Regions from separate parts of the Mesorhizobium sp. M1409 genome, predicted to be linked through region 3. Evidence: predicted binding sites of a transcription regulator. Region 3 holds the regulator's gene; each other region holds the start of a gene.
What was found. The regulator PhoB, encoded in region 3, activates phosphate uptake and scavenging genes when phosphate is short. The targets are predictions, from matches to a motif close to TGTCATNNANCTGTCAT.
Positions count from the first base shown of each region.

Region 1: a site for PhoB is predicted at 4,583-4,599, ahead of NKG99_RS28545 (PhoX family protein). Genes of this name have one in related genera too.
Region 2: a site for PhoB is predicted at 3,871-3,887, ahead of NKG99_RS06110 (esterase-like activity of phytase family protein). Genes of this name have one in related genera too.

Region 1 is NZ_JAMYKV010000049.1:39,786-47,109, forward strand. Features, by position in the region: gene NKG99_RS28515 (phosphatase PAP2 family protein) at 1-474, opposite strand, end outside; gene NKG99_RS28520 (hypothetical protein) at 489-830, opposite strand; gene NKG99_RS28525 (sensor histidine kinase) at 1,002-2,393, shown strand; gene NKG99_RS28530 (LuxR C-terminal-related transcriptional regulator) at 2,390-3,052, shown strand; gene NKG99_RS28535 (hypothetical protein) at 3,128-3,520, opposite strand; gene NKG99_RS28540 (hypothetical protein) at 3,902-4,372, opposite strand; gene NKG99_RS28545 (PhoX family protein) at 4,669-6,672, shown strand; gene NKG99_RS28550 (flavin-containing monooxygenase) at 6,762-7,324, opposite strand, start outside.
Region 2 is NZ_JAMYKV010000005.1:59,163-66,486, reverse strand. Features, by position in the region: gene NKG99_RS06120 (MATE family efflux transporter) at 1-1,266, opposite strand, end outside; gene NKG99_RS06115 (L,D-transpeptidase) at 1,437-2,225, shown strand; gene NKG99_RS06110 (esterase-like activity of phytase family protein) at 2,282-3,757, opposite strand; partial or broken gene NKG99_RS06105 (trimethylamine methyltransferase family protein) at 3,918-4,284, shown strand; gene NKG99_RS06100 (ferritin family protein) at 4,456-4,770, shown strand; gene NKG99_RS06095 (LacI family DNA-binding transcriptional regulator) at 4,796-5,821, opposite strand; gene NKG99_RS06090 (Gfo/Idh/MocA family protein) at 6,017-7,048, shown strand; gene NKG99_RS06085 (sugar phosphate isomerase/epimerase family protein) at 7,045-7,324, shown strand, end outside.
Region 3 is NZ_JAMYKV010000042.1:29,845-37,168, reverse strand. Features, by position in the region: gene pstA (phosphate ABC transporter permease PstA) at 1-404, shown strand, start outside; gene pstB (phosphate ABC transporter ATP-binding protein PstB) at 401-1,204, shown strand; gene phoU (phosphate signaling complex protein PhoU) at 1,230-1,937, shown strand; gene phoB (phosphate regulon transcriptional regulator PhoB) at 1,957-2,646, shown strand; gene eglC (endo-1,3-1,4-beta-glycanase EglC) at 3,384-4,808, shown strand; gene NKG99_RS26350 (type I secretion system permease/ATPase) at 4,853-6,610, shown strand; gene NKG99_RS26345 (HlyD family type I secretion periplasmic adaptor subunit) at 6,614-7,324, shown strand, end outside.

The DNA.
Region 1 (7,324 bases), on a different contig from region 3:
CGTCAGATAGGTCACCGCCGACAGCATGGCGTGGCCGCTCGGAAAAGACAGCGTTGTTTCGTTGACGAGATGCGAGACGAGTTCGGGGCGCGGCCGATCGATCCCGGCTTTCAGGAGGCTCGACAGGACCTGACCACCGGCCACCGCCACGAAGATAAAAAGGGCGGTCGCCGGCCTGCGGATAAGCAAGAGATAAAGGATTACCGCCGTTACGATCAGCACCAGCACGCTGCCGCTGCCCAAGCTGGTGATATCGCGCATCGCCCCTTCCAGCCAGGGCGGGCCGATCGGGCTGTCGGGCTGACCCGCCTTGCGGAAGGCGAGCATGATTTCGGTGTCGAAAGCGTGCGGCGTGGTGGCCCGCGCCACCTCCATCAACTCCTCGAAGCCCCACAGGCCGGCGGCGATGGCAAGGCCGGCCAGCAGCACCGGGAATTCGATCCGGTTAAGCAGTGTGTTCGCGGCGTTCTTCATCGGCAACTCGCCTGTTACAACCGACCTTGCAGATAGGGCCCGAGCGTGATCAGCGCCACCGCGGCGATTGCCAGCATGATGCCGGTCGCCTGCAACGCGTTGACGCGCTCGCCGAAGAAGACGAGTGCCACGGCATTCACCGAGACCAGCTGGATGACCGCCGACAGGCTGAACGACACCGACATGCCGAATTCGCGGATCAGCCGCAGCATGATCAGATTGCCCAAGGAATAGAGCGCCAGCGTCAGCAGGATCTTGCCAAGGCTCGGCGCCAGGCCCCATTGCTTGGCCGCGGTGGCCGCCAGCAGGAAAATGACAGTCGAAAAGCCGAGCTGCAGCAATCCCGAAAAACTCAACGTTTCATCCTCTCTCGAACGGCTTCCGCCGCGTGTGTCGCGGACGTTGTTTCCGAAGCGCGCCGGGACGTCAAGCGACCCCGACCAAACGTAAGGTCTTGGCAACGGCAAGACGGAAGCTCAATGTGCTGAAATCGCCCAACCTATCGATTGAAGGGCGGTCAGGGGATCATGATTCGTATTTTTCAAAACTTGGCGCGGCGCTGGAGCGAGCTTTCCCTTGCTCTGCAATTCGTCGTTGCCGGCGGCTTTGGCCTGCTCGCGGTCATGCTGGTGGTGGGCGCCTGGGTGACGGGTCAGATCCGGGATGGCGTCATCCGCAATTCGGCCGCCACGACGGCGCTGTATGTCGACAGCGTGATCGCGCCCCTGCTTCCCGATTTGCGCAAGCAGCATGAGCTCAGCGACTCCGTCAAGCAGGCGCTCGACGAGACGCTTGGCCAGGGCGCGCTCGGCAAGCGCCTCGTATCGTTCAAGCTCTGGACCCGCGACGGCACGATTCTCTATGCGAAGGAGACGGCGCAGATCGGCCGCCGCTTCGATCCGAGCGACAACCTGCGTTCCGCCTTCGGGGGCAGTGTCGTCGCCGAATTCAATACGTTCGATGACGATGAAGGTGAGGAGAGGGCTTCCGGCCTGCCATTGCTGGAGATCTACAATCCCGTGCGCGAGCCGTGGTCCGGCGAGGTGGTGGCCGTCACCGAATTCTATGAGATCGCCGACGACTTCAAAGCCACGCTGGCTTCCGCTCTGTGGTCAAGCTGGCTGGTCGTGGCCGGCGCGACGCTGGCGGCCTTCCTGCTCCTGTCGGGCATCGTCCTGCGCGGCAGCCGCACCATCGACGATCAGCGCGGGGCGCTGCGCCGCCAGGTGTCGGAGCTGCAGGGTCTGGTGACGCAGAACAGCGCCTTGCGACTGCGCGTGCAGAGGGCGTCCCGTCGCGCCACCGCGCTCAACGAAAGATATTTGCGACGCATCGGCGCCGATCTCCATGACGGTCCGGCGCAACTCGTGGCGCTGGCGGCGCTGCGCATGGACAGTCCGGTGTTTTCCGGCGATGGCCATTCGGGTGAAAGCCGCTCGACCGAGGTCGCGATGATCCGCAAGACACTGGAGGATGCGCTGCGCGAAATACGCGGTATCTGCACCGGCCTGGTCCTGCCGCAGATCGAGACGGCTGCCGCAAGCGACATTCTTCGGCTGGCCGTCAACGAACACCAGCTGCGGACGGGAACGTCCGTAACCCTCACGCTGGCCGGGCAGTTGCCAGAACCTGGCGCCTCGGAGAAGATCAGCATCTATCGGTTCGTGCAGGAAGGGCTGAACAACGCCTATCGCCACGCGCGAGGCAAGGATCAGGCGGTGAGTGCCGGGATGAAGGGTGGCAGGCTTTTCGTTGAAGTATCGGATGCCGGGCCAGGCTTCGATCCCGCACGGGACGAGGGCCTCGGGCTCGCCGGTCTCAGAGAGCGGGTCGAAAGCATTGGCGGCCAGTTTGAAACCTTGACCGGGCCGCACGGCACGCGATTGGTAATCCGTCTATCGGTCGAGGAGCAAGCATGACTGGCGCCATTCGCATCGCCATTATCGACGATCATCCCCTCTTTCGCGAAGGTGTGACGCGCAGCCTGTCGGAGATCGGAGGCTTCGAGGTGGCTGGCGAGGGTGCCACGGCGCAGGATGCCGAACGCATCGCCGCGACGGTTCGGCCCGACATATTGCTGCTCGACATTTCAATGCCGGGCGGCGGTCTGGCCGCGGTCGCAAGCATCCTCGCCGGCCATCCCGCCCAAAAGATCGTCATGCTGACCGTTTCGGAGGCCAATGCCGATGTGACCATGGCCCTGAACGCAGGGGTGTGCGGCTATGTCCTCAAAGGTATCGGATCGCGCGCGCTTGCCGACATCCTGCGCAATGTGGCGGCCGGCGAAAGCTATCTTTCGCCGACGCTGTCGGCCCGACTGCTTTCGGATCTCCAGTCCCAGCAGCCGACCAACGGCATAGCGGACCGGCTGCGGCAACTCACCGAGCGGCAGACGGAAATCCTGCGGCTGGTGGCGGAGGGGCTGAGCAACAAGGAAGTCGCCTTGCGGCTGGAACTTCAGGAGAAGACCGTCAAGCATCACATGACCGGCGTGCTGTCGAAACTCAATGTGCGAAACCGCACCGAAGCAGCTTTGATGATGCGTGAGGCGCGCGACCGCGACAGGAACCAGTCTTAAGCCGCAAAACGAGGTCACCTCCGCCGGGGGCGGCGGAGGTGACATGCGAAGCCGGCCGTTGCCTGTTGGCTAGCTTCACAAGGTCTTGAGACGGCTGACATCGGCCGGCGTGGCCCGGCGGTCGATGATCGTGCGACCGAATGCATCCTCCATCCTGAAACGACCATTCTCGATCTTTTCCGTTATGCCGTCGGGATGCCGGACTGTGATCCTGTTGCCTGTCACGTCGACCTCTTTGACATGGCTCGCGCTATTGTCGTTCTTACCTCTGTTGGCTCCCGACTGGCCGGCATTGCCACTGTTGCCATTCCCGCTGCTGCTGTTGCCGCCATTGCCGCCACCGCTGTTGCCGCCGTTTCCACCGCCGCTGTTGCCACCGCCATTGCCACCCTTTTCTGCCTGTGCGCTGGCGGCGTAAATCCCGGGAACGGAGCCGTCGAAGGCAATCTGATAGGGAGCGATGGTCAACGCCAGCGCAGCCGCGGATTTGAGCGCAAGCCGGCAACAACGGGTCGTGAGCGATCTGTGCATCCTGATCTCCGTCGATTGAGCCCGGCCCGCCCACTCTCAAACGCTGCAGTTGCAACCAACATCGCCGAAAGACGTGGTGCCCGGAAGCGACCTCCGACCGTTGCGGTTGTCTCCTAGGACTTTTGGAAGCGCAAGGTTGGACTAAAGTCCTACACATGTGCTAATAGGTGCCGTATGAACGGCGGCGCGACCGCCGATGGCCATCGGGAAACTGGCTTTCCCGATGCCTGGCGGCGGCAGACGCCGGACATCAAGTCACCTCCGCCGGGGGCGGCGGAGGTGACTTGTGAAGCCGGGCCGCTGCCTGCTGGCCTTGCCTCACAATGCCTGGAGGCGACTGAAATCGCGCGCCGTCGCCGGACGTTCGATGATCGTGCGGCCGAGGGCATCCTTCATCTCGAAACGATCATTCTCGATCTCTTCCGTGGTGCCATCGGGATGCTCGACCTTGATCTTGTCGCCGTCCACCTCGACCTTGTCGCCAGTGGCCGCATTGACATGATGACCGGCTCCGCCGTTGTCGGATCCGGAATTGTCGGTTCCGCCATGGTCGTTGCCGGCGCCATCGCCGCCGCCGCCGGGCCCGGAATTGCCGCTGTTTCCGCTGGCACTTCCACCGCTTCCACCACCGCTGCCATCATGTCCGCCATCCTTGGCATGCGCGGCCGCGGCAACGATGCCAGAAGCGGAGCCATGGAAGGCGGGTTGATAGGGGACGACGGCCAGCGCCAATGCCGATGTCGCTCTCAGAGTCAGCCGGCGATAGCGGGTGGGGATCGATCCGCGCATCCCGGTCCTCCTCTTCATCAGGCCGATGCCGAAATTGGCAAGCGGCCGACCATTGCCGGCATAGCGGCTTTGGCATAGGGGGCCTACGACCGATGCCGCGCCAACAGGGACCTTTGCTTGGCCTGATCGGGGACCTTGGTCCCCACATTGCGCCGTTGCGAAAGGGGTCGGCTGCCGAGATCGTGGAACGCGGTTGAAAGCGGCCTGAGCTGTCACGAAAATGTGATCGACCGGATATAAGGGGTTAAACAGGCAACACGCTCCAGCCATCCCCCAAAGCCAGAGGCAAGCCCCAAATGACCGAACATCGCTCCCCCGACGCCCGATTCCGCACCAGCCTGCTCGAGGAAAACGACGGCCCGGCCACCAACCTCACCGACAACCGCACCATGGGCGAGGTCATCGCCGCGCGGTTCTCGCGCCGTGGCTTCCTCAAGGGCTCGCTGGCCGTCTCGGCCATCGCCGCCACCGTCAGCCCACTGGCGCTTATCAGCGCCGACGAAGCCCGGGCTGCGGAAGGCTCGGCCTTCGCGTTCGACGAGTTGGAGGCCGGCATCGACGACAAGCACCATGTCGCGCCCGGCTACGACGCCGATGTGCTGTTGCGCTGGGGCGATCCGCTGTTTGCCGATTCGCCGGAGTTCGACCCGGCGAAACAGTCGGCGCAGGCTCAGGCGAAGCAGTTCGGCTACAACAACGACTATGTCGGCTACATCGCCATCGACGGTTCGGCCGAACATGGCCTGCTGGTCGTCAACCACGAATACACCAACCCGCATCTCATGTTCCCGGGCATCGTCAAGATCGTCGAAAAGGATGGCAAGAAGTCGGCCGAAGTCGCACCGCTCTCGAAGGAGCAGGTCGATGTCGAGATGGCTGCCCATGGCGGCACCATCGTCGAGATCCGCAAGGTCTCGGGCAAATGGCAGGTGGTGCGCGACGGAAAGCTCAACCGCCGCATCACCTCCAACACCGAAATGGCGTTGTCCGGTCCGGTCGCCGGCCACGACCGCGTCAAGACCAATGCCGACCCGTCCGGCGCCAAGGTTTTCGGCACGCTCAACAATTGCGCCGGCGGCGTCACGCCCTGGGGCAGCTATGTGATGGCCGAGGAGAACATCCACGGCTATTTCTCCGGCGACCTGCCGGAGGGCCACAAGGAGGCCGCCAACTACAAGCGCCTGGGCATTCCCGAAGGCGCGTATGAATGGGCCGCGCATTACGATCGTTTCGACCTCGCCAAGGAGCCCAATGAGGCCAACCGCTTCGGATGGATCGTCGAGGTCGATGTCAACGACCCGACCTCGACGCCGAGGAAGCGCACCGCCATGGGCCGCTTCAAGCACGAGGGCGCCGAATCGATCGTCGCCAAGGACGGCCGCGTCGTCTTCTATCTCGGCGACGACGAGCGCTTCGATTATGTCTACAAATTCGTCACCAAGGCGGCGTTCAATCCGAACGACCATGCCGCCAACAAGGACCTTCTCGACGACGGCACGCTGCATGTCGCGAAGTTCGCCGACGACGGTTCGGTCGAATGGCTGCCGATCGTCTTCGGCCAGGGGCCGCTGACGACCGAAAACGGCTTTGCCAGCCAGGCCGACGTGCTGATCGAAACACGCCGCGCCGCCGACCTGCTCGGCGCCACCAAGATGGACCGCCCCGAAGACATCCAGCCCAATGCCGTCAACGGCAAGGTCTATGTCATGCTGACCAACAATTCGAAGCGCAAGGCAGACCAGGTCGATGCCGCCAACCCGCGCGCCGAAAACGCCTTCGGCCACATCATCGAAATATCGGAGGATGGCGGCGATTTCGCCGCTGCCAAGGGCAAGTGGGAAGTGCTGCTGAAATGCGGCGATCCCACCGTGGCCGATGTCGGCGCCACCTTCTCGACGGCGACGACGGCCAATGGCTGGTTCGGCATGCCCGACAATTGCGCGGTCGATTCGGCCGGTCGCCTGTGGGTGGCCACCGACGGCCAGGGCCCGAAAGCCACCGGCCGCACCGACGGCCTGTGGGCGGTGGACACCGAAGGGTCGGCGCGGGCGACCTCGAAACTGTTCTTCCGCGTGCCGATCGGCGCCGAAATGTGCGGTCCGCTGTTCGCACCGGACGATCAGACCGCCTTCGTCGCCGTCCAGCATCCGGGCGATGGCGGCGAGGACTGGGAGCCGTTCGGCCGCCCATCCTACTACGAGGACCTGTCGACGCGCTGGCCCGACTTCAAGCCCGACATGCCGGTGCGGCCGGCGGTGGTCGCCATCACCAAACAGGGTGGCGGCAAGATCGCGGTCTGATATCAGGCACTCGTTTGCAACTGGTGCTCACCCTGCTCGCGGAGGGACTTGCTAATGGAGGTCGTGGGTTCCGGCGGCTCGAGCCGAAATCAGCGTGAGGCACCGGACGAGGCGCCAGCGGAACCTGCGATCCGTTTGGCGATCGCCTTGGCCAGGATGCCGGCATTGGCGAAACAGCCGCGAATGCTTGGCCGCATGCCGGTGAACCACAGGCCGGGGAATTTCGGATCGGATTGGCCGCCATTGAAGAGCGGAACGCCCTTGCCGTCGAGCACGCCGAGCTTGCCGACCATGGGCTCCAGCCCGGTGCGATAGCCTGTCGCCGCAATGACGATGTCGGGATAGACCAGACTGCCATTGGCCAGTATCACGCCGTCGCGGGTGAATTCCCGTATGGCTGGCACCACGGTAATCTTGCCCGATTTGATGGCGCTGACCGCGCCGTCGTCGGCGGCGATCGCGGTATAGTCCGAGGTCAACCGGCTGGCGCCGCCCGAGGGCGCTGGCGGCAGGCCGAATTTGGTCAGGTCGCCGAAAACCAGGCGCTGCGTTGCCGCCATCACCGCATCGGCGATCCACAACGGCAAGCGCGCCATGAGCGGCGAAAGCCTGTGTACTGCGACCTTGCCGACCCGCTTGGGCAGCAAAGCGG
Region 2 (7,324 bases), on a different contig from region 3:
GCGCATGAAATAGGCAAAGCCGGTGCGCACGACCAGCACCGAGATCACCAGGATGACCAGCGGCGGCATCACGGCGCCCGTGGCGCGCACCGTGGCAAACAGCACGATGGTGATACCGAACAGGATGAACGACCACGACGCGATGGTGTTGACGTGGATAGCGATGTCGATCGCGGCACTATCGCCGCTCAGGAACAGGCTCAGCACGGGGCGGTCGAAAACGGAAAGCATGGCAACCAGTGCGCCCGTCAGGACCATGTTGAATCCGACCCCGGACGCCGCGATGCGGCCGATCCGATCCCAGCGCCCGGCGCCGACATTCTGCGCCGCCATCGAGGAAACCGCGGCGCCGATGGCGAGCGCCGGCATCTGGATGTAGGTCCATAGCTGCGCGGCGATGCCGTAGGCGGCGGCGACTTGCGAACCGTAGGAATTGACCATGCCCATCACCGTCAGTGCTGCTGCCGAGATGACGATCATCTGCAACCCCATCGGCACGCCCTTGAAGACGACGATGCGCAGCAAGGAGGGGTCGGGCCGCAGCAAAGCGAGATCGGCGCCGGCCAGCCGCAGCGGATGCTTGCGCATATAGAGCACGATGAGGATGGCGATCACGCTCACGGTCTGGCCGATCAGCGTGGACGTAGCGGAGCCGGCGATGCCGAGTTCGGGAAACGGCCCGATGCCGCGGATGAGCAGCGGGTTGAGGACGATGTCGAGGACGACGGCCAGCGCCATGAAGAAGAAGGGCGTGCGTGAATCGCCGGCACCGCGCAGCACGGTCATGACGAAGGACAGAAGGTTCATCATCGGCACGGCGATGAAGATGATGCGCAGGTAGGAGCGGGCCAGCGGCAGGGCGTCGGCCGGCGTGCCCAGCGCGCCCAGGATGGCGTCGACCCAGATCCAGCCGCAGACCGCGAACACCACCGAGACGAGGAAGAAGAAGGTGGCGCTTGTGCCGACGATGCGGCGCGCCTCCGGCAGGTCGCGGGCTCCGACCGACTGGGCCACCAGGATGGTCGCCGCCATGCCGATGCCGAACACCGTGCCGAGGATCAGGAACAGGACGAGGTTGGCGTTGGAGGTGGCGGTCAGTGCCGATTCGCCGAGGAAACGGCCAACCCAGACCGCGTTGATCGACCCGTTGAGCGACTGCAGCACGTTGGAGCCGAGCACCGGCAGTGCGAACAGCAGAAGCGTGCGCGGAATCGGCCCGCTGGTCAGGTCGCCGGTGCGGCGGCGCGAGGGCATTTTTTCGTCCATGGCTGGCAACTCGGCGAAGGTTTGTCTCAAGTCCGGTCCACGATGATCGCCGATTCCACGGGACAGGTCTGCCTTGATCTAATCATGTTCTCAAAACTTCAGGAATGGGATATTGATCCTTGATGCGTGGGGCCGCATTCCTACTAGATCTTGGATAGACCGGGGGGTTCATGTCCGATATTCCGCTGTTTTCCGAGCGCCTGAGCCGGCGCGCGTTTCTCGGTGCATCCGCCTTGGGCGCGGCCTCGATTGCGCTTTCGGCGTGCACCACGACGGACGTGGCGCCGCCGCCGGTGGCGGCACCCCCAAGCGATCCGGCTTTCGGCGATGCCGCAAGCATGTATGCGGCGCGCACCGACGAGGGCTATCAATTGCCGGCAATCCCGGTGGCCAAGCTCGATCCGAAATTCGTGCGCCAGATCGTGTCCGACCCGACCGGAGAGAAACCCGGCACGATCGTCGTCGATACGTCCGAGCACTTCCTCTATCTGGTGGGCGATGGCGGCAAGGCTATCCGCTACGGCGTCAGCCTCGGCAAGGCCGGTTTCGGATGGACCGGCAGCGCGGTGGTTCAGGCGAGGAAGAAATGGCCGGTCTGGACACCGCCGCCGGAAATGATCCAGCGCCGGCCGGAACTGGCGAAATACAAGGACGGCATGCCGCCCGGCCCGCAGAGCCCGCTTGGCGCCCGCGCGCTGTATCTCTTCCGCGACGGCAAGGACACGATGTACCGGCTGCACGGCACGTCGGAGTGGGATTCCATCGGCAAGAACGCATCGTCGGGCTGTGTGCGCTTCATGAACCAGGACATCATCGACCTCTACAGCCGGGTCAACGGCGTCGCGCCGGTCTTCGTGCGCCCCAATCTGTCGGCCGCCGGCAAGATCACCGCCGTGTCGAACAGGACTGCCGAGCCGATCGATGCCGGCGTGCCAAGGGATGCGGAGATGCTGAACTAAGCCTTCACGATCTGCTCAGGCGGACGCGCTCGGCGCGCCCGCCTGGGCAGTGGTCGTTACTTCTTGGCCAGGCCCGGCAGCGTGACCTGGTAGACCAGGAACATGGTGTCGACATCGGCGCCGTCGTCGGCCTTGTAGGGCGCGCCGACCTGGAAGCCGTCCTGGGCGAGGAAGTCGTTATCGTTGGCGACGAACAGGAAATAGTCGTCGGGCAGCTTCGGATCGAGCACGCTGGCGAGCGACATCGCCTCCCACTTCTCCGACAGGTTGTTCCTGTCGTTCGGCGCGCCGTTGTGCAGGCCGAAGCGGCCGAGCTCGGCATTGTCGTTGATGTCGATGAACGGCGTCAGCTTGGCCGGCGTCACCGATGGGTCGAGCACGCCCTTGGGCGCCAGCGGCTTGCCGGCGGCATCGAACGCGCCGCCGGCGATGTCCGTCGCGGCCGAGACGTCGACGACGAAGATCTGGCGCACCAGCGAGGTGTCGCCCTTCACGCCCTGGCCGTTGCCGCTGTCGCGCGCCAGCATCAGGAACGTCTGATCCGACAACGCCACGATCTCGCTTTGCGCGGCGATCTTGGTCTTGCCCTTGGCATCCGTGAACACCGGCAGCGGCACGACATACTCATGCGCCAGCTTGAGATGGGCGCGGTCGGATGCGTCATAGACCAGCGCCCTGGTGTTCTGGCGCGTCGCGGGCGAATCGCCGCCATCCTGCCTGGGTGCCGACTGCAGCACGGCGATCAGGAACTTGCCGTCGGGCGTCATCGCCATGCCTTCGAGGCCCTGGTTGTTCTGGCGGCCGCTATCGGGATCCTTCGGATCGGGCTCGGCGGCACCCGGGCCGGGATTGTCCGAGGCGAAGTTCGGCGCGCCGCGGCGCATCGGCACCAGCGCCGCCGGCGGCTGGGTCGCCGACAACAGATGTCCGTCGGCGGAGAAGCGGTAGATGTTGGGGCCGTATTCGTCGGAGATGAACATGGTGCCGTCGGGCAGGCGCGCGATCGCCTCGTTGTCGAGCGCCAGCTTGCCGTTGGCTTCGGGCAGGATCGGCATGTCGCCGCTTGCCGCGCGCACGCCGTTGAGCGGATCGAGGCCGGTGGCATCGGCGCCCTTGTCGTCGGTGAGAAGCATGGTCTCGATAAGCGTCGCCGTGATGCCCGTCTGCTCCTGGCCGGCGGCGGGTGCCGCACCTGGTGTGACCGGGGTAAACTCGATGCCGATCGTGTTGAGGCGCGGCCGGTAGTCGGTGGTGCCGACGACATTGTAGCCTCGGTCCGGAAGCAGCCAGAGCGAACCCTTGTAGCCGCTCGCGTCATGCGTCCAGCTGGCGGTGTCGATCGACATGCCGGAGCCCGAGCCGAACGTCTCGCCGAACTTGTCACGCAGAGCGGCCGGGATGCGGCCGACGCCGACCAGTCCCTTGTTGACGAGGCCGCCGATCGTCGCGGTGCTGTCGGCGAGCGCCGGCGTCAAGGCGGTGAACAAGGCCAGCGCGATGCCGAGCGACGCGGTTCGGTACAGGTGTTTCATGGATAGTCCTCTTTGTGACAGATGTGCCGGAGCGGCCGCGGGACGAAAAGCTGAAGAGGTGCGACAACGATGATGCAGCTAGCACCTCCCGAAGCGCGGTCTACGGCGCGAACATGATGCTTGCGTGACAGCGCATGATGCATGCCAGGTTCGTGTTCGCGCGCGCGGCACACCGCAAATCGAGGACGGCTTCGAGATGCTGCAGCTGGCGCGCGGCTTGTCGCAGGAGGAGTTTCTGGCAGGCGCCCATTGTTACACCGTCATCAACACCAACTCGCCGCGCCGACATTCCGATGGCGCAAGGCATCATCGATTTTGCACATGCGGGCCAAGTCTCGGTGATCACGCCGTTCTGCCTGGCGGGCGCCATGGCGCCGATTACCGTTGCCGGCGCGCTGACGCTGCAGCATGCCGAAGCGCTGGCCGGGCTGACGCTGGCGCAGCTCGTGCGGCCCGGTGCGCCGGTCGTCTACGGCTCCTTCTCCTCCAATGTCGACATGAAGTCGGGTGCACCGGCATTCGGCACGCGAACGGCGGAGGGTGGAGCGGCGCCGGTGTCGTGAGACAGCGCCGCTACGGGCGTTTGATTTCTTGCTCCTGCCGAATTGCGGCCACGCCGCGGAACCAGCGGCGTCCCAAGACATTCAGGGTTACGGCCGGTGCCTTGTCGCATTTGCCAGCCATTGTGGGAGGACGACATGGGATTCGACCAGTATCACGAACCGCCCGAAGAATTGACGCAGGAGGTGCGGACCTTTGCCCGCATGATCACCTCGCTGATCGAGGAGGCGGAAGCGATCAGCTGGTACGAACAGCGCATGTCGGTGGAAAAAGACGCGCAAGCGCGGGCCATCATGAAGAACGCGCAAGGCGAGGAGTTCAAGCATTTCGGCATGGATCTCGAATTCCTGCTGCGCCAGAAGGAGGACTGGCGGGCGGAACTGAAGGAAATCCTGTTCACCACCGGTGACATCGTCAAGGCCGGCGAGAAGGGCGAGGAGAAGGTGGATTGAGCGTCTTTGCCGGCCTCGCCCACGATCAATCGCTGTCGCGCGCGATCAGCTCCAGCGGCCAGACCTCGCGCATGACCCGCGGACCTTCCGGGCCGGCGAAGGCCGGCATTGACGCCAGCAGCATTTCGGCGAGCCGCTGTCCCATCGGCTCCAGCGCCGGGCGGAAGGCGGTCAGCGCCGGCGAGAAGTAGCGGCAGAGCGGTGTGTCGACGATGACGGTCACCGCCATGTCGTGACCCGGCCTGATGCCCATCTCGGCCAGCGCCTTGCAGCCACCAAGCGCCATCGCGTCATTGTTGAAGATGATGGCGGTTGGCGGGTCTTTCGAGCGCATCACCCGCGGCGTCACCTCGTAGCCGCCGGCCTCGTTGATGAAGCCGGACGCAATCAACTCGGGGTCGACCTCGATGCCGTGCCGCCGCAGGGCCTTGCGGTAGCCGGCCAGGAACAGGTAGACGAAGTTGAGATCGAGCGACGGGCGGACGGCGGCGATGCGGCGGTGGCCGCGCGCGACGAGGCGGTCGACCGCATCGGCTCCGGCTTTTTCGAAATCGAGGTCGAGGGAAGGGTAGGACTTGGCCCCGGAACGGCTGCGCCCGAGCGTGGCGAACGGAAAACCGGTCTGGGTGAGATAGTCGATGCGCTCGTCCTCGCGCCGGGTCCAGGCCAGCAGCACCGCATCGGCGCGGCGCGTCTCGACGACACGGCGCAGCCGCTCCTGCTGGTAGTCGCCGGGCGCACCCATGACCACGATCAGGTCGAGTCCGCTTTCGGCGAGCCTGGCCTGCAGCCCGATCAGGAACGGAATGAAGAACGGCTCGCCATATTGCTGGTCGCCTGGATGCGGCTGCAGCATGAAGGCGATCGAATGGGTGGCGCCTTGCCTGAGACTGCGGCCGGACTGGTTCGGCGAATAGTTGAGCGTCCTGGCTGCCTCGAGCACGCGTTGGCGCGTGTCGGCATTGACATCGGCGCGGCCGTTGAGGGCGCGCGACACCGTGCCGATCGAAATGTTCAGGTGACGGGCAAGGTCGTGAATGCTGGATGCCAAGTGACTGTTCTCCCCCTTGCTTGGCTAGCACCGGCAGCCGCCCAGGCCAAGGCGACAAGACGATTTTCGCGAGCGGCCAATTGACATTCTACGCCTTCGGGTGTGTTCTCGTAAACGTTTACGGAAAACCGTTTACGGCCTTGCCGTGAATGCCGTGACGATCGGTCTGGAGGGACCGAGAGGGAGGAGTGCTGGATGATCAATGTCGTCCTGGTCGGCTGCGGAGCGATGAGCAAAGCCTGGCTCGATGCCGTGCGGCAGATCAACGGGCTTGCCATTGTCGGCCTTGTCGACCTCGACGCCGACAGGGCGCGGGCGAGGGCGCGCGAATACGACCTCACCAATGCCGTCATCGGCAGCGACCTCGACGCCGTGCTCGGCCAGACCCGGCCTGACGCGGTCTTCGATGTGGTGGTTCCCGCCGCCCGGCGCGAAGTCGCGCTTTCCGCTTTTGCCCATCATTGCCATCTCTTGACGGAAAAACCGCTCGCCGACAGTCCGGAGAATGCGCGGGCCATCGTCGAGGCGGCCCGCCAGGCCGGGCGTGTCCATGCCGTCGTCCAGAACCGTCGCTATGTCGCCAATGTCAGGCGCATCCGGAGATTTCTGGACTCCGGCGCCATCGGCGCGCCGACCAGCATCCACGCCGACTTCTTCGTCGCGCCGCATTTCGGCGGCTTTCGCGAAGAGATGGCGCATGTGCTGCTGCTCGACATGGCGATCCACACATTCGACGCCGCCCGCTACATGGTCGCCGGCGAGCCGGCCGGCGTCTATTGCCAGGAATGGGAGCCGGCCAATTCGTGGTACCGGCAGGGATCGTCGGCCAGCGCCGTCTTCGATCTCGGTGGGGGCAAGGTCTTCACCTATGCCGGTTCCTGGTGCGCCGACGGCTTCCGCACCAGCTGGGAGGGCAGCTGGCGCATCGTCGCCGAGCGCGGCAGCCTGGTCTGGGACGGCCACGACGGGCTGAAGGCAGAAGTGGTGGTGCCGGGCCGCGACGGCCTGATTGACAAGACCCAGCCGATCGAAGTGCCACCGCTCGATCCGGCCGATCGCATCGATGGCCATCTCGGCATTATCAGGGATTTCATCCGCGCCATCGAGACCGGCACCGAGCCGGAGACGCACGGCGCTGATAACATCAAGAGCCTGGCCATGGTTTTTGGCGCGATCGAAAGCGCCGAGACCGGCCGCCGGGTGACGATCGCAGAGGACGCACAATGACGCCAAACCCGCTTCTCGACATCCGGATCGGCACCATGGTGCGGGCCAATCTCGACGACCCGGCGGCCTACATCAAGGCGATCCTGCCGCTCGGCTTCGAGAGCATCCAGCCCTTCTTCTGGCAGACGCTGGGCGGCAAGGACCTGCCGCGGCTCGCCGGCCAGATCCGTGAGGCGATCGGCGATGCCGATGTCGCGGTGTCTTCGCTCGGCGTGTTCGGCAACCCGCTGGAGAGCGGCGATGTCGACCGCGGCGTGCTCCAGGCCTGGGAAACGG
Region 3 (7,324 bases):
TCGTCATTCCGGTTGTGGTGCGCACCACCGAAGACATGCTCAATTTGGTGCCGAACGCCTTGCGCGAAGCCGGCACCGCGATCGGCGCGCCGCGCTGGGTGGTCATCAAGTCGGTCGCCTACCGCGCCGCGCTTTCCGGCATTGTCACCGGCATATTGCTGTCGATCGCCCGTATCTCCGGCGAGACGGCACCACTGCTCTTCACGGCGCTCAACAACCAGTTCTGGTCGAGCAATCTCAACGCGCCGATGGCCAGCTTGCCTGTCACCATCTTCCAGTTCGCTCTCAGCCCTTACGAGGAATGGCAGCAACTGGCCTGGACCGGCGCACTTATCATCACATTGACGGTTCTCGCGCTCAGCATCGTTGCGCGCAGCCTGACCGGACGCAGAGAGGACAAATGAGCCAGATGTTGTCTCCAGACATGACGATCGCCGCCGAGGCCACCGCCAAGGCCAAGATCGAGGTCAAGAACCTCAACTTCTACTACGGCCAATCGAAGGCGCTGAAGGACATCACGCTGTCCTTGCCGGAGCGCAGCGTCACCGCCTTCATCGGGCCTTCGGGCTGCGGGAAGTCGACGCTGCTGCGCGTCTTCAACCGCATCTATGAGCTTTATCCCAGGCAGACGGCCGACGGTCAGGTGCTGCTCGACGGCCAGAACGTTCTTGACCGCTCGCAGGACCTCAACCTGCTGCGCACCAAGATCGGCATGGTGTTCCAGAAGCCGACGCCATTTCCGATGTCGATCTATGAAAACATCGCTTTCGGCATCAGGCTCTACGAGAAGCTGAGCAAATCCGAGATGGACGGCCGCGTCGAGCAGGCGCTGAAGCGCGCGGCACTCTGGACCGAGGTCAAGGACAAGCTCGACGCCAGCGGCCTCAGCCTCTCAGGCGGCCAGCAGCAGCGGCTCTGCATCGCCCGTACCGTGGCGGTGAAGCCGGAAGTCATCCTGCTCGACGAGCCCGCCTCGGCGCTCGATCCGCTGTCGACCGCCAAGATCGAGGAGCTGATCGACGAGTTGCAAGCCGACTACACGATCGTCATCGTCACCCACAACATGCAGCAGGCGGCGCGCGTGTCGAAGCAGACGGCCTTCATGTATCTGGGCGAGCTGGTCGAGTTCGACCGCACCGAGAAGATCTTCACGTCGCCCCGCGAGAAGCGCACGCAGGACTACATCACCGGCCGCTTCGGCTGAGCTCAGGCATACGAGGAACAGGATCATGAGCGAACACACAGTCGCTTCTTTCGACGAGGATCTCGGTCAGATCAGCAAGCTCATCAGCGACATGGGCGATCTCGCCAGCTCGATGGTCGGCGGTGCGACCAAGGCGCTGTTGAATTCCGACAACGCCTTGGCACAGCGCGTCGTCTCCGACGACGCGATCATGGACGCGCGCCAGCGGGAGCTCGACGACCGCGCCATCACGCTGATCGCCAAGCGGCAGCCGATGGCCGACGATCTGCGCCATGTCGTCGGTTCGATCCGCATGGCCGGCGATCTCGAACGCATCGGCGACCTTGCCAAGAACATCGCCAAGCGCGTCGGCACTGTCGGCCTCAGCGTTACGCCGCGCGACCTTTCGCACTCGATCGATGGAATGGCACAACTGGTGCTGATCCAGGTGCAGGGCGTCATCGAGGAATATGCGGCGCGTGACGCCGCCGCGCTGGCGAAACTGCGTGCCGACGACGAACGCATCGACGTCAAATACACCTCCGTGTTCCGCGAACTTCTCACCTATATGATGGAAGACCCGCGCAACATCACCGCGTGCACGCATCTTTTGTTCTGCGCCAAGAATCTCGAGCGCATCGGCGACCACGTCACCAACATCGCGGAAAATGCCTATTATGTTTTGACCGGCACGCAGCTGCCGGCCAATCGTCCGAAGCAGGACGAGACGACAATGTCCGCGCCGGCGGCATGACGACAGGGGTGACCAGCCGATGATCGCGCCACGCATCATGGTGGTGGAGGACGAGGAGCCGCTAGGCGTGCTGCTCCGTTATAATCTGGAGTCCGAGGGCTATCAGGTCGAGGTGGTGACGCGCGGCGACGAGGCCGAGATCCGGCTGCAGGAGAACGTGCCTGACCTTCTGGTGCTCGACTGGATGGTGCCGGCGGTTTCCGGCATCGAACTCTGCCGACGCCTGCGAATGCGCCCCGAGACCGAGCGGCTGCCGATCATCATGCTGACCGCGCGCGGCGAGGAGAGCGACCGCGTGCGCGGCCTCTCGACCGGCGCCGACGACTATCTGGTCAAGCCTTTCTCGACGCCGGAGTTCATGGCCAGGGTCAAGGCGCTGCTGCGCCGTGCCAAGCCGGAAGTGCTGTCCAGCGTGCTGAAGGTCGGCGACATCGTGCTCGATCGAGAATCGCATCGGGTCTATCGCAAGAAGAGCGAGATCCGGCTCGGGCCGACCGAATTCCGCCTGCTCGAATTCATGATGCGCCATCCCGGCCGCGTGTTCTCGCGCAGCCAGCTGCTCGACAATGTCTGGGGTGAGACGATCTACATCGACGAACGCACGGTGGACGTGCATGTCGGCCGGCTGCGCAAGGCGGTCAACAACGGCCGCATGCCCGACGTCATCCGCACCATTCGAGGTGCAGGCTACGCGATCAGGGAAGATTAATTCCCATCCCATCCCGATAAATCGGAACCCAGGTTCAAGCTCGGTCAGCAGGCGGTCGCCAACGGCCGCGAAGGGTGGAATGTTGCATTCGTCTCATCGGTGGAGAACGAGCATGTGGCGCCCAGGAGCGGTCATCCCATCAGTTTTCGAATGACCGCATTTGGGCCAAGGCGACAGGCGGCTTCTGGCATCCAAAAAGCGATGGCGGACATTCAAGCAGGCGGGATTGAAATCTTTAACCGACCCTTCGCGGTCGTTGCCCGGTCGCAGCGAAACGTCCGCAGCGGAGTGAGCCATGCTGGAATTGATTGTGCGTGGCTAACTGGTCGGTCACTTCACAACTCGATTGCTCTGCGATCTCTCAAACTGCTGTTGTGTCCGGCTGGCCGCGGGAAGAACGGTTCGCGATTAGTCGGTCATAATCGCCATTTTGCCCGTAAAACTCTGCCCTCCAAATCGTGCTCCTTCTAGCGAGGATTGAACTAATGCATTTATCTATATCCGTCAAAGCACGCGACTTTCACATAAATATAGAATTTTATTAAAATTATATTTTTGACGGAGGACGGATTCCTTCTCTTTATTCAGTGTATGTGCGCCGAATGGTCAATATTATCTCGGATCGGATGACGATTCCCTGGAACTATTTCATCCGTTGCAACGTTGCTTGGGAAGCAGTCGCTGGGACTCGTATCGAATGATTTCACCAGGTCGGATACCATGAGGAAGGATTTCTGATGAGCACCGTCGTAAACGCCAAAGGCATCCCTCTTCCCTACACCGGCGCTTCCACTCATTGGTTCTCGGCCACTGGGTCTGGACCGGAACTGCATGGCACCTCCGGCAACGACTCCTTCTGGGGAGACACCGGCGTCAAGGTCACGATCTACGGTGGCGCCGGCGACGACTACTATCACCTCTATTCCACCAACAATAAGGTGGTCGAGGATCCTGGGGCAGGAATCGACACGATCGACACATGGATGAGCTACAAGCTCCCCGACAATTTCGAGAACCTCGTCGTTACCGGCGCCAATCGATATGCGTTCGGAAATGCGTTGGACAACATCATCAAGGGCGGGTCGGGTCATCAGACGCTGGATGGCGGCAAGGGCGACGATGTCCTGATCGGCGGAGACGGCGCCGACACTTTCGCCATCTCTAAAGGAAATGGAAGTGATCTTATCTTCGATTTCGGTGCGACTGATACGGTCCGCCTTAACGGCTATGACTTCACTTCGTTCGATGCCGTCCGTTCACAGATGGTTCAGGTGGAATCAAACGTGATGCTGAACCTCGGATCCGACGAGATCCTGGTGTTCAAGAATACGACCATCGACAAGTTGCAGCCCACCCAGTTCGAGCTGCCGATAGACAAGTCCGGAATGACGCTGTCCTTCTCCGACGAATTTAACACGCTGAGCCTTCGGAACGGACAGGACGGCACCTGGAATTCCAATTTCTGGTGGGGAGCGCCGAACGGCAGCACATTGAGCAGCAATGGCGAGTTGCAATGGTATGTCGACGCCAATTATGGCCCGACGAGTTCCGTCCACCCGTTCAGCGTTGAAAACGGCGTCCTCACCATCACCGCGGCGCAGGCGCCGGAGGACATCAAGCCTCTGATCAACAATTACGAATACACCTCGGGGATCCTGACGACGCACGACACCTTCGCGCAAGCCTATGGCTATTTCGAAATGCGGGCGGACCTGCCCGAAACAGCCGGAGCATGGCCGGCCTTCTGGCTGCTTCCGGAAGACGGATCGTGGCCGCCGGAGCTGGACGTTGTCGAAACGCGCGGCCAGGACCTGAACACGCTCTACATGACGGCGCATACCAATGAGACGGGAGCGCACACGAAGGTTTCGTCCACGGTGAACGTTGCGGACACCGACGGTTTCCACACCTATGGCCTGCTCTGGACGAAGGATGAGCTTGTCTGGACCTACGATGGTGTAAAGGTCGCCCAAGCGGCAACGCCGTCCGACATGCACGACCCCATGTACATATTGGCAAATCTCGCGGTGGGCGGCATTGCCGGCCAGCCTCCTGACCATCTGGCGACGCCGGCGGAGATGAAAATCGACTACATCCGCGCCTATACGCTGGACGACCTGCAGCACCACCCCTTGGACATCGCGGCCGACCATTCGGTCTAAGCGACGCCCTCACGTTGGGGCCATGAGCCGTTGGGAGCGCGGGAATGATTGCACAGTCTGGTCTGCGGGCAGTCTTGAGGCGCGCCATCGTAGATGTCGGTGTTTTCTCGTTCCTCATCAACATCCTGCTATTGGTGATCCCCCTCTATCTCTTGCAGGTCTATGACCGCGTCCTGCTGTCCTCCAGCGTCGAGACGCTTCTCTACCTCTCTGCTATCGCGGTTCTCGCGCTCGCCTTTCTCGGTCTCCTCGATACGATCCGCTCCGTCTACACGCAGCGCGTTGCAGCCACGGTCGACAACAGATTGGGCGCGAGGACATTCGCCGTCTCGCTTGAGGCTAAGTACGCCGGCGGCGCAGCTCTGTCTCCACTGCGCGACCTTGCCTCGGTATGCGCCTTCATCAGGTCACGCGGCGCGGCGGTCTTGTTCGACCTGCCGTTCGCTCCGTTCTTCCTCGCCCTGCTGTACCTCATCCATCCTTTTCTATTTTGGCTTACGCTGACAGGAGTTGCGCTGTTGCTTGCGCTGGTCGTGGCAAATCAGCTTGCCGTCGGCAGGAACGACGCTTTGTCCGCGGAACGTTCGGCTGTCGCCAGCCTGTCGGAGCAGGCCTTTGCCCGCAGCGCGGAGACGCTGCTCGCCATGGGCATGGTCCAAAACGCCGCGCGCGTCTGGGGTAGGCACGTGGCGGAGGCGCTAATTCTTCATGACCGTTCGTCCATGGCCAACGCGATTTTCAGCGGAACGTCGCGAGCCGTACGCATGATGCTTCAGCTGGCGATACTGGGTGTCGGAGCATGGCTCGTGCTGCAAGGGAAGATGACGGCCGGGATGATCTTCGCGTCTTCCCTGGTGTCGTCCCGCGCGCTGCAGCCGCTCGACCAACTGATCGGTTCATGGCGCCAGATCGTCGACGCCAGACGATCGTGGAAGCGGTTGGACAAGGCGCTTTCCGCCCATTCGGCACAAACGCAAAAACTGATACTGCCGGATCCGTCGGGCGAAATCGTCGTGCAGGACCTGATCTTTGTCGCGCCGAACGCCACGCCCGGCACCGAACCCATCATCAAGAGACTGAACTTCCACATCGGCGCCGGCGAAGCGGTTGCGATAATAGGTCCAAGCGGAGCCGGCAAGTCCACCCTGGCGAGATTGCTTGTCGGTGCGATCCAAGCGACCAGCGGCTGCGTCAGGATCAACGGCGCTGACCTCAGAACCTGGAACGAGAAGCAGCTTGGCCGTCATATCGGATATCTCGCTCAGGAGGTGGAACTCTTTCCCGGATCGATCGCGGAAAATGTCGCCCGCTTTGAACCCGATGCAAGTGACACCTCGATCGTCGAAGCGGCAAAGAATGCCCAGGCGCATGAGCTGATATTGGAGCAGCGAGACGGCTATCAGACCAGAATAGGTCCGTCGGACAGAACACTGTCGGGCGGCGTACGCCAAAGGATCGGGCTGGCGCGCGCCTTCTACGGCAATCCGCGTATTCTGGTTCTGGACGAGCCCAGTACCCATCTCGATGGCAGCGGCGAAGCGGCGCTTGAAGGGGCGCTTGCCGCGGCGAAAGCGGCGGGCGTTACGACAATCCTGATAACGCACCGTCCCTCGATCGCCGCGGCTTGCGACCGCGTGATGCTTCTGCGCGGTGGAGTGATCGAAGCCTTCGGTCCAAGCGGCGACGTATTGCGGCGGTCGATTGCCGGTAACGGCCTTCCCCCACAGCGCGACACGGTGGTGACAGGGTCTTTTGCCACGACGATCCGCAGCACCCCTCATAGCGTCCGCTTTGGATCCTAGAAGATGGCAGCACAGAGTCTTGTCTGGGAAGGCAAAGCACGCACCGACATCCGGCGGGTGGCATTCGCCGGATACGCGGCAATAGCAATATTGGTGGGCTGCCTTGGCTATTGGGCGGTCAGTGCACCGTTGTCCGGAGCGGTGATCACGCAAGGCACGATCTCGGCGACGGGCGGCAACATTCTCATTCAGCATCCCGAAGGCGGCATCATCCAGGAATTGCTGGTTCATGAAGGTGATCGCGTGCAACAGGCCCAGGATCTGATCATACTGGATCGAACAGCCGCGCAAGCCGAGCTCAACCGACTGGCGAGGCAGTCTGTCGCGCTCAAGGCCAGCGCCTCGCGGCTGGAGGCGGAGCGCGACGGACTGGACCGGCTTGCGCCAATCGCGGAGGCTGCGCCACCACCGTTCCAGCACGATTTCGAGACTCTGGTTCAAGAACAGCAGAAGGAATTCAACGCCAGGCTCGCCCGGTTTCGATCGGAACAATCGATCCTCAGGCAACGGCTTGCCATGCATCGCCAGTCGGTCGTGGGATTGCAGGCCCAGAAACAGGCCATTCAGCAACAGGCCGAAGTCGTGAAGAAAGAACTCGGCATCAAGACCAGCCTGTTGGGCAAAGGCCTCACCAATCGCACCGAATATTCGCAGCTTTTGCGCAGCGAGGCCGATCTCGTCGGGCAGGCAGGGGCGCTGGAGGCAAATCTTGCA